3 regions of the Clostridium moutaii genome follow, and region 1 is predicted to be linked to each of the others. Evidence: riboswitches for the same ligand, from Rfam matches in the RefSeq annotation. Region 1 holds a riboswitch; each other region holds the start of a gene.

Region 1 (3,286 bases):
CAGGCATGAATTATGCAAAAAACATATTGATTATCATGTTTATAAGCGGAGGAATAGCCGGAATAGCTGGTATGGTAGAGATATCAGGCACCCTTCACAGGCTCCAGCAGGATATATCTCCTGGATATGGATATACGGCGATTATAATCGCCCTTTTGTCAAGTCTGAATCCATTTTGCATAATGATCGTTTCACTTTTTATGGGTGGACTTTTTGTAGGAGGATATAATCTGCAGACATCGGGTTTTTCGTTGAGCACAGTCTTGATGTTTCAGGGATCTATACTGCTTTTTGTACTGGGCAGTGAAATATTGCTTAAGTATAAATTGGTGAGGAAGGGAGATTGATCATATGAACAGTACGTTTATGATTTCAGTGATTGCGGCGGGAATTGTTGCAGGTACTCCTCTGTTATATGCATGTCTTGGTGAAATTCTATCTGAAAAGTCGGGAATTATGAATCTTGGAGTGGAAGGTATGATGCTTGTAGGAGCCGTAGTGGGATTTTTAGTCAGTATTCATACTGAAAATAAGTGGATGGGTTTTATGGCGGGCTGCAGTGCTGGTGCAATTTTGGCATTTTTCCATGGAATTCTTACTGTAAAATTGAAAGCAAATCAGGTGGCAAGCGGTGTAGCCCTTACTATATTTGGTACAGGACTTAGTGCCTATCTTGGAAAATCTTATATAGGGGTGCTTCCCTCTGTATCATTTAAGGGAATAAGTATACCATTTTTGAATGGGATACCTGTAATAGGAAAAATCTTCTTTAAAAATGATGCTCTGGTATATCTAAGTTTTATACTGGTTTTTGTAATCTGGTTTGTATTGTATAAAACAAAAGCAGGACTTATAGTGAGAACTGTTGGTGAAAATCCATCTGCTGCAGATGCAGCCGGCATAAATATTTTTCTGGTAAGGTATATATGTGTGATTTTAGGAGGTATGTTGTCAGGAGCTGCAGGGGCATATATATCACTTGCATATTCCCCTTCCTGGAGTGAAAATATGACGGCAGGTAGGGGATGGATTGCAGTAGCTCTTGTAATATTTGCAATGTGGAATCCAATCCGGGGCATGATGGGAGCATATATTTTTGGAATTATAAATTCTCTTGGGCTTCACCTTCAGGCTTTCGGCTTTGCTGTTCCTGTATACATACTTCAGATGCTTCCCTATATTTTGACTTTTGCAGTCCTTATTTTTACTACAAGAGAAACGAGAACAAGGCGTTCCGCAATGCCTCAGGCACTTGGAATTCCATATTCCAGAGAGGAAAGATAATTATAAAAGCTTAGGACGTAGATTTACCTTAATGATTTTGTCCTGCAATCTTATCTAATATGTATTGACTGGATAAAATTTATATCATATACTTAACAATAAGGTAATAAATTGTTTGTAAAAATTTAATATTTGATGTTAGGTGCTGTTGTTTTAACAGTCAAAAGGAAAAGTTGAAGAAGCACTGCAGCCCCACCGCTACTGTATGGAGGATGAAACCTTGTTTATATCACTGGTAATGTATCTGGGAAGATAAGGGAGTAGGATGAATCATAGCCAGGAAGCCTGCCTGACATTTTTGTTAATTCTTTCGGAGGGGAGGATATTATATGTTTTATTAAAATTGCGTGTTTTAGTTGGTAAAATATATGCGAACAGCTACGCTGAAATGTAAATTATGGAGACCCTTGGAGGTCTCTTTATTTATTGTAAGGAGGTATTATGATATGCAACATATGAAAAAAATTATAAGCAGAATTGTTATGCTTTTGTTTGTAATTGGAATTGCTGTATCCGGTTCCATTGGAAATGTATACGCGGATTCAGAAAATACTGATAGTATGAGTACAACTGCAAATCAAAACAGACTTTCAGGAAATGACAGAATTGAAACATCTTTGAAGATAAGCCAGGATGGCTGGAAATATGGTGCATCTACTGCAGTTATAGCTCAGGGGTATGGTTACGCAGATGCTCTTTGTGCAGCACCTCTTGCAAAAAAATACAATGCACCCATAATACTTTCCAGGCAGGATTCACTGAGTGATGAAACTGTAAGTGAGCTTAAAAGGCTTAAGGTGGACAAAGTATTTGTAATTGGAGGGACAAGTTCTCTTTCTGACAATGTGGAATCACAGTTGAAAAACATTGGTGTCAATGATGTGAAAAGACTGGGTGGAGCGGACAGATATGAAACTTCTGTAAAAATAGCTGAAGAACTGGGAGATGTTGATAATATTGTAGTGACATCCGGAAACGGTTATGCGGACAGTCTTTCAATAGCATCCATAGCTGCAAAAAAGGGAATGCCCATATTACTGTCTCAAAGTAATGAACTTCCCCAGATAGTGAAAAATTACTTGAAAAACAGGGATATAGCAAAAACTTACATAGTAGGCGGTACGGCAGTTATAGCCAGCAGTCTGGAATCATCTCTTCCAAATGTCATAAGACTTGGAGGTACCACCAGATTTGATACAAATTTGGCTGTACTTCAAAATTTCAAAGCCGACCTTAATTTTGACAATGTGTATATAGCCAGCGGAGACGGCCCCAATGGAGACGAGTTTGCAGATGCCCTTTCCGGGTCAGCTCTTGCGTCAACAAAATCTGCTCCCATGGTTTTGGTATATAATACCCTGAGTACAAAGACGGCGGATTTCTTGAAATCAAACATGTCCGACAAAACAATGCTTACAGCATTGGGAGGTACGTTAGTAGTACCAGCTGTAATCGTGGATGATCTGATTCATTATTTTAACGGTGAAGCTACCAGCGGTGGCATAGGAGATGAGACATCACCTACTACAGGCAGCGGAAGTGGAAATTCAGGAACTTTCACTTTAGAAATTACCAAAGATAATAATGGAACTCTTTTAAAAAAGCAAATTTTCAATATAGATGGAAATAAAACTGTACTTGGTTATTTGGAAACTATGGTGGACAATATAGATTTGGAAAGTGGCTATATAAATTCCATGTCTATAAATGGACAGAATTATTTAAATAATTCTGCACCAGATTGGTCTTATGGAACCAGTTGGTTTATATATGTAAATGAAGAATTTGCTAGTGAAGGCGTTCAGTCCATGAAACCTAAAACTGGAGACCTTATAAAACTTGATTACCATGATTGGACTTATGAAACTATAAATGATTCTGATAGCAGTACTGGAGAAGGAAGTAATAATTTGCCTGAATAGGATACACAATTCATAAAATTGGATGAAAGCAATGAGGGGATTAATTGATTATTATCGAATAGCTCTTTGTGATAATGGCA
Region 2 (3,286 bases), on a different contig from region 1:
ATCCATTAAATTAAATACTGAATCCTGTGCAACCTCAGTATATACCTGCAAATTGGTAAATCTGGATTCTTTTAATCCTTCAAGTACTGCATTTGCAACTGAACCAACTCCTGATTGAATTGGAAGTAAATTTTCTGGAAGCCTTCCCTGTTTAACTTCATTTTCAAGAAAATCTATCAGATTTCCCGCCATTCTTCTGCTTACATCACTTATAGGTGCAACCTTTCTGATATTATCCTTTATATCACTGAAAACTATGCATTTTATCTTTTTAGGATCCGAAACTATGTAATCGGTACCTATTCTGTCCCCTGCATGAATTATAGGTATTGGCTGTCTAAAAGGTGGCTTCTCAGGAACGTATACATCATGCATTCCTATAAGCGATACAGGCTGACTTTCATTTATTTCTACAATTACTATATCTGCATCTCTAACATAAGTAGGTGCATTACCCACTGATGTAGTTGGTATAATATATCCTTCTTCAGTTATACCCACAGCCTCAACTATTGCCACATCTATTTTTCCCATAAATCCATAATCTACCATTTGTGGTGACATACTGAGATGAGCATCTACATAATTAATTTCACCTGCATTAATGGCATTTCTAACATCTTTATGTGTCTGATACGGAAATCTCTTGTTAATTGCCCCAACTCTAGCCAATTCTCCATCAAGTTCATCACCTACAGAGGCACCTGTAAATAAATTTATTTTTATCTTAGCACCACTTTTTATCTTTTTTGCCAGTGCCATCGGTACAGATTTTGGATATCCTGAAAATGTAAATCCGCTAGTTCCTACAGTCATACCATCTTTTATAAGATCAGCTGCATCATTAGCTGTGCCTATATATTTCAAAAGGTCTTTGTTTTTTATTCTATCCGTGATCATGCTATCCCCTCTTCATTATAAATAATTGTTCTGTTTTTAAATTATTATTACCTTTAAAATTATTATTACCCTTAAACTTAAATAAATGCCTTAACTTTATAATTAATTCATACTATTAATACTAAAAATTTACATTCTCCTTTCTACTTTTTTCTTTCTTTCTTAACATATAGTTCATAAAAATATACATTTAAAAAACGACATCAGTGTACTCAAAAATACACTAATGCCGTGTTTTTTATTAATTCTGCATAAAGGGATCAACCTTTATGTTATAATAAAATGGCAATTTTGTTAAATTGTTTTTAATTCTCTTTGTTCATTATTATTTTATACCTTTCATAGCAGTTTATCAATACCGCTATAAAAGATTTTTTAGCCATTCCAAAGTAATTATCTTCTATATCCTCTACTATTTCTTTAACATTATTTAAATTCTTCCCTATTAATAAATTTTTTGCATATTTTTTGGCAGTATCGGTCACAAAGGAGCACTCCACATCCTGTATTTCGCCGGAACATCTATTTATAATAATTCCTATAACAATCTCATTGTAAATTTCGGTTGCAGTTATTCCCTTCGGAAGCTTTGCATATCCAGTAATAAATATGTTATTTTTCTTCAAAATATACACCTCAAATCTACATATTATTTATAGAACCTAATGTATTAATGATTTTACATTAAATTGTAAATATAACTTACAAATTTAAAGCATGTAATTTTCCTTCCCTCCGAAAGAATCAACATAGATATTAGGCAGGCTTCCTGGCTCAGATTCATTTTACTCCTTGGCCTTCCCAGATATATAATCCAGTGGCATAATAAAGTTTCATCCTCCATACAGTAGCGGCGGGCTGCAGTCTTTATACTTTTCCTTTTACTTATTAAATAAATAACACCCATTTAAATATTTAATCTTCAAAATATAGATTATTTGAAATAATAATCCTATATCTTGTCTATTTTAAATTTATCATCATAATCCACTCTTATATTACAACCTTCATAAATCTCCCCTTTAATTATCTTCTTGGCAATAGAAGTTTCCAGTACATTTTCCATGTATCTTTTTAAAGGTCTAGCCCCATAAACCGGATCATATCCTTCTTCTGCTATGATTTCCTTAGCTTTATCAGTTATTTCTATATAGATATTCTTATCTTTTAACCTACTTTCTATATCTTTTAAGAATATATCTATTATAATTTTAATTTCTTCTGTATTTAGCGGTTTAAACATTATGATATCATCCAACCTGTTTAAAAATTCAGGTTTAAATTTTAACTTCATATCATTCATTACTTTATCTCTTATATTTTTATCTATTCCCGTACTGCTCTTATTTTCCAGTAAATAGCTGCTTCCTATATTGGAAGTCATAATTATAATACAATTTTTAAAATCTACCACTTTGCCTTGATTATCCGTAAGTCTCCCATCATCCAGTATCTGAAGAAAAATATTAAATACATCATTATGAGCTTTTTCTATCTCGTCAAATAGTATTACGCTATACGGCTTTCTTCTAACTGCTTCCGTAAGCTGTCCTCCTTCTTCATAACCTACATATCCCGGAGGAGCTCCTATAAGCCTTGAAACAGAATACTTTTCCATATACTCCGACATATCTATTCTAATTATATTTTCCTCACTGTCAAACAAAGTTCTTGCAAGGGTTTTAGCCAGTTCAGTTTTACCTACACCTGTAGGCCCTAAAAATATAAATGATCCTATTGGTCTATTTGGATCCTTCATTCCCGCTCTTGCTCTTATTACAGCATCAGAAACTGCTTTCACAGCCTCCTTTTGTCCTACAACTCTTTTTGAAAGCTCACCTTCTAATTTAATAAGTTTTTGCCTTTCTCCCTCTACCAATCTGGATACAGGTATTCCCGTCCATTTAGATACTATCTGGGATATCTCCTTTTCTGTGACTTCTTCTTTGAGCATTGCACTTTCATTATTTTCTTTTATCAAATTTTCACCTGATGCTATTTCACTTTCCAGCTTAGGTATGACTCCATACTTCAATTCTGCAACTTTATTCAGATTATATTCTCTTTCTGCTTTTTCAATTTGTCCCTTTGCCTCATCCAATTGTTTTTTTAAATTCCTGACTCCCGTTATATTGGACTTTTCCTTTTCATATTTGGCAGTTAGTTCATTATCCTTATCTTTTAAATTATTCAGTTCTTTTTCTACTGTTTTAAGTCTTTCCACAGAAGCATTATCTTTTTCCTTCGATAATGCCTCTTTTTCAATTTTAAGCTGAAACAATTTTCTCCTGACATCATCCATTTCAGTTGGTACACTATCAATTTCAGTTCTTATCATGGCGCAGGCCTCATCGATTAAATCTATGGCCTTGTCAGGTAAATATCT
Region 3 (3,286 bases), on a different contig from region 1:
TATAATAAATTATTGTTATAAAGGGTTATTTAATAAAAATTGCAGCCTAGCTGGTAAAATAGAAGAATGATTTTAATTAAAATCATTCTTCTATAAAAATACATGTTGACATTATAAAATTCAAGTGATATCATATACTTAATTTAAATATTAAATCCTTTGACGAGGAAGAGTAACTATATAATTAAGTTATAGAGAGTTGAGAATGGTGAAATCTCAATACTGGATATGTAGTGAATGGACCTAAGAGGAGTAAATTGAAATCTACTCAGGTAGAAAGTAGTGGTTAACGTTAGCCGTACGTTATAACGGATAGGATATGTTTGTATCTGAAAAAGGGGTGTTTAATAGACACAATTTAGGTGGTACCGCGGATATCTCCGTCCTAGTTTTTAGGATGGAGTTTTTTTATGGAAAAATATAGACATTGGTGGTGTTTATTATGTTATGAAAGAAATATTTCTCTCTCAATTATTGTATAAACTTAGGGATTGGCTTAGGGTTTAATATTTAAAATTATAATTTTAGGAGAGTGCCAATTATGAACTTAAAAAAAATGATTATAAATTCTATACTGCTTGCGATTGGTGCAGTATTGCATCAAGTTGTGCCTCCAATATTATTTGGAATGAAACCAGATATATCTCTTGCCATGCTTTTTATAATACTTATATTGAACAGGGATTACAAGACTTGTGTTTGTTCGGGTGTTGTGGCAGGTATTTTAGCGGCAGCAACTACAACTTTTCCCGGAGGACAATTTGCAAATGTAATTGACAAATTCATAACTATAAATGTAATGTTTATTTTAGTAAAACCTTTTAGGGATAAAGTGAATAATCAGATAAATATTGTATTGACTACAGCAATTGGAACAATAGTAAGTGGTACTGCATTTTTAACTGTGGTTTTGCTTACAGTAGGACTTGGGACTAGCTTTACGGCATTATTTTTAACTGTAGTTTTACCCGCAGCTGTTGTAAATACCATAGTGGGTGCAGTTTTATTTAATATAATAAATGTAGCAGTAAAAAGAGGGGCAGTAAAACAAATATAAATTATTAAAAAAATCAAGGGTGTGATTTTATATCCCTTGATTTTTTAAGTTATTTATTATATTTTTTTAATATTCCTTCAAGTATTCTGGCATAACGGCCTTTGTCTTTAGAAGCAGAGTTAAAAAACTCTCTTGCAGAATGAACCTTTAATTCTTCCGAGTGAAGTGCATCTTCACGTTTTGACTTATTTGCAAAAATTTCTCCTTCCAGCATCTGTCTTATATCCTGGAAGCAATCTCCCGCTATCATATTGTTTAATTCAGCACATGTGGCAGCATGTTCTATTTCTTCTTTTGCAAGAACTTTTAGTATTTCTGCAATTTCTCCATATCCCTGCCTTTGAGCTTGACGTGCTATAGCAGTATATAAACCAGCTTCTTTTGTTTCACCTTTAAAGGTTTGCTTTATTGATCTTTGGACATCAGTGCCTTCTGTATCTCCCAAGGTTGTTTCATAAGTTAGTTTTACATCAACAACAATTTCTTACTGACGTTATGAGATAATTAAAATTTATTTCTGTTTCCAATTTATTACCCCTCAGAAGTTTATGGTAATAATTATGTAATATTTACTATTATATTGTAAAGCATTTTTGACAAGTATTTAAGACTTTAATTACAGCTTGACAGTACAATAAATTTGTGAGAAACTTAACTTAATTGTTACATGTAATAGTTTTAAAAGTAAATATGACAAAAATAATATTAAAATATATAGGTGTATTTTTACTTAAAAGGGAAGTTAGATGAGAAGTCTACACGGTCCCGCCGCTGTAAAAGAGGAGTCCTTATAGATATACCACTGGGAAACTGGGAAGGTTATAAGGATGATGATCCCAAGTCAGAAGACCTGCCTATATTATTTGGAAACCGTTAAACTCTACGAGTGATAGGGAGGTGACTGTAATATAGAAATTTATATTGTTTTTTATAAATTTTAACCCCTCAGCGCTTCTAGCTAAGGGGTTAAATTTTTATTTAGAATTAAAATTGATTTTTAAATCTAAAATTGGAGGTAATAAGAAATGCATATTGAAGATGGTATTTTATCACCACAGGCTTGGGGAACATGGTATGCTATAAGTGCTATATTTATGATACCGGGCGTTAAAGAGATAAAAAAAAGAGTTAAAGAGAACTTATATTATAAACCTTTTTTGGCAATGGTAGGTGTAGCCGTATTTATTATATCTGTTATGCATATTCCTGTTCCTGTAACTGGTTCCAGTTCTCACCCCTGTGGTACGGCACTGGCGGCTATTATCGTGGGACCTTTTGCAACTGGTGTTATCTCAGCTATAGTATTGTTTTTCCAGGCAATATTCCTGGGACATGGAGGCATAACCACCATCGGCGCAAACACTTTTTCCATGGGTATAGCAGGAGGAATTTTAGGATATTTGTCATGGAAACTATTCAGATACTTTAAAAGCCCGATTTGGCTGGCCGCAGGAGTGGCAGGTTTTGTGGGAGATATAGTTACATATTTGGTAGCTGCTCTTGAACTTGCAATCAGCTTGCATGGAAATGTTCCTTTAGTTAAACAGTGGATGATATTCTTTTTAGGTTATGGTCCTACTCAATTGCCTTTAGCTATAGCAGAAGCAGTATTTACAGCATTGGTTCTTCAGGTCATGGTAAAAAGGCGTCCTGATTTGTTGCCGGGTGTACTTAGAAAGGAGGAGGCAAAATAATTATGGAATCAAGTGATAATATAAAAAATGGAAAGGGTACAAGCGTTAAATTTCTAGATGGATTTACTAGGGTTGTATTAATAGTAATGATAATTATATTTATTGTTATATTTGGGGCATCAAAATATATGGTCAATCATAAAATGAAAGCCGGAGGTACAGATGATAAGGTAAATACCATGGCATCCAATAAGCACAAACCCTTTATTGAATTACCTGGTGATGCACAGGTAGGAGCATTTACTGTAGCAGGTTTTTTTTCAGGTTTAATAGTGGGACATCACTGGGAAAAATTATTTGGTGAATCAGCTAGAAATAAAAAATCGTTAAAGGAAGAATAAATTATGGAACTATCTTCATTTGGTAAAATATCTGGTAATAAAAGTTTTTTACACCGTTTGGATGGAAGGGTAAAAACAACATTGTTTTTAAGTGCAATTATAATTGTAACTTTTTTTTCACACTGGTATCTAATAGTTTCTCTGTGGGTACTCTCTATAATTGGATATTATACCTTGAATATGCCCTGGAAAAG

Evidence for each region. A riboswitch is a leader RNA that binds a small molecule or an ion and turns the genes downstream of it on or off. The one in region 1 is predicted to bind cobalamin.
Region 2: it holds a riboswitch for cobalamin, as region 1 does, so the genes downstream of both, AB8U03_RS16910 (DUF3870 domain-containing protein) here and AB8U03_RS03220 (cell wall-binding repeat-containing protein) in region 1, are expected to answer to the same signal.
Region 3: it holds a riboswitch for cobalamin, as region 1 does, so the genes downstream of both, AB8U03_RS12510 (energy-coupling factor ABC transporter permease) here and AB8U03_RS03220 (cell wall-binding repeat-containing protein) in region 1, are expected to answer to the same signal.

The regions. Positions count from the first base shown of each region.
Region 1 is NZ_JBGEWD010000002.1:109,830-113,115, reverse strand. Features, by position in the region: gene AB8U03_RS03230 (ABC transporter permease) at 1-347, shown strand, start outside; gene AB8U03_RS03225 (ABC transporter permease) at 352-1,284, shown strand; cobalamin riboswitch at 1,408-1,591, shown strand; gene AB8U03_RS03220 (cell wall-binding repeat-containing protein) at 1,731-3,206, shown strand; gene AB8U03_RS03215 (hypothetical protein) at 3,238-3,286, shown strand, end outside.
Region 2 is NZ_JBGEWD010000026.1:8,075-11,360, forward strand. Features, by position in the region: gene AB8U03_RS16905 (acetyl-CoA hydrolase/transferase family protein) at 1-900, opposite strand, end outside; gene AB8U03_RS16910 (DUF3870 domain-containing protein) at 1,206-1,526, opposite strand; cobalamin riboswitch at 1,643-1,823, opposite strand; gene clpB (ATP-dependent chaperone ClpB) at 1,853-3,286, opposite strand, start outside.
Region 3 is NZ_JBGEWD010000012.1:37,338-40,623, reverse strand. Features, by position in the region: gene AB8U03_RS12525 (CBS domain-containing protein) at 1-70, shown strand, start outside; T-box leader at 151-391, shown strand; gene AB8U03_RS12520 (tryptophan transporter) at 542-1,057, shown strand; gene AB8U03_RS12515 (ferritin family protein) at 1,107-1,502, opposite strand; cobalamin riboswitch at 1,757-1,929, shown strand; gene AB8U03_RS12510 (energy-coupling factor ABC transporter permease) at 2,083-2,751, shown strand; gene AB8U03_RS12505 (hypothetical protein) at 2,754-3,092, shown strand; gene cbiQ (cobalt ECF transporter T component CbiQ) at 3,096-3,286, shown strand, end outside.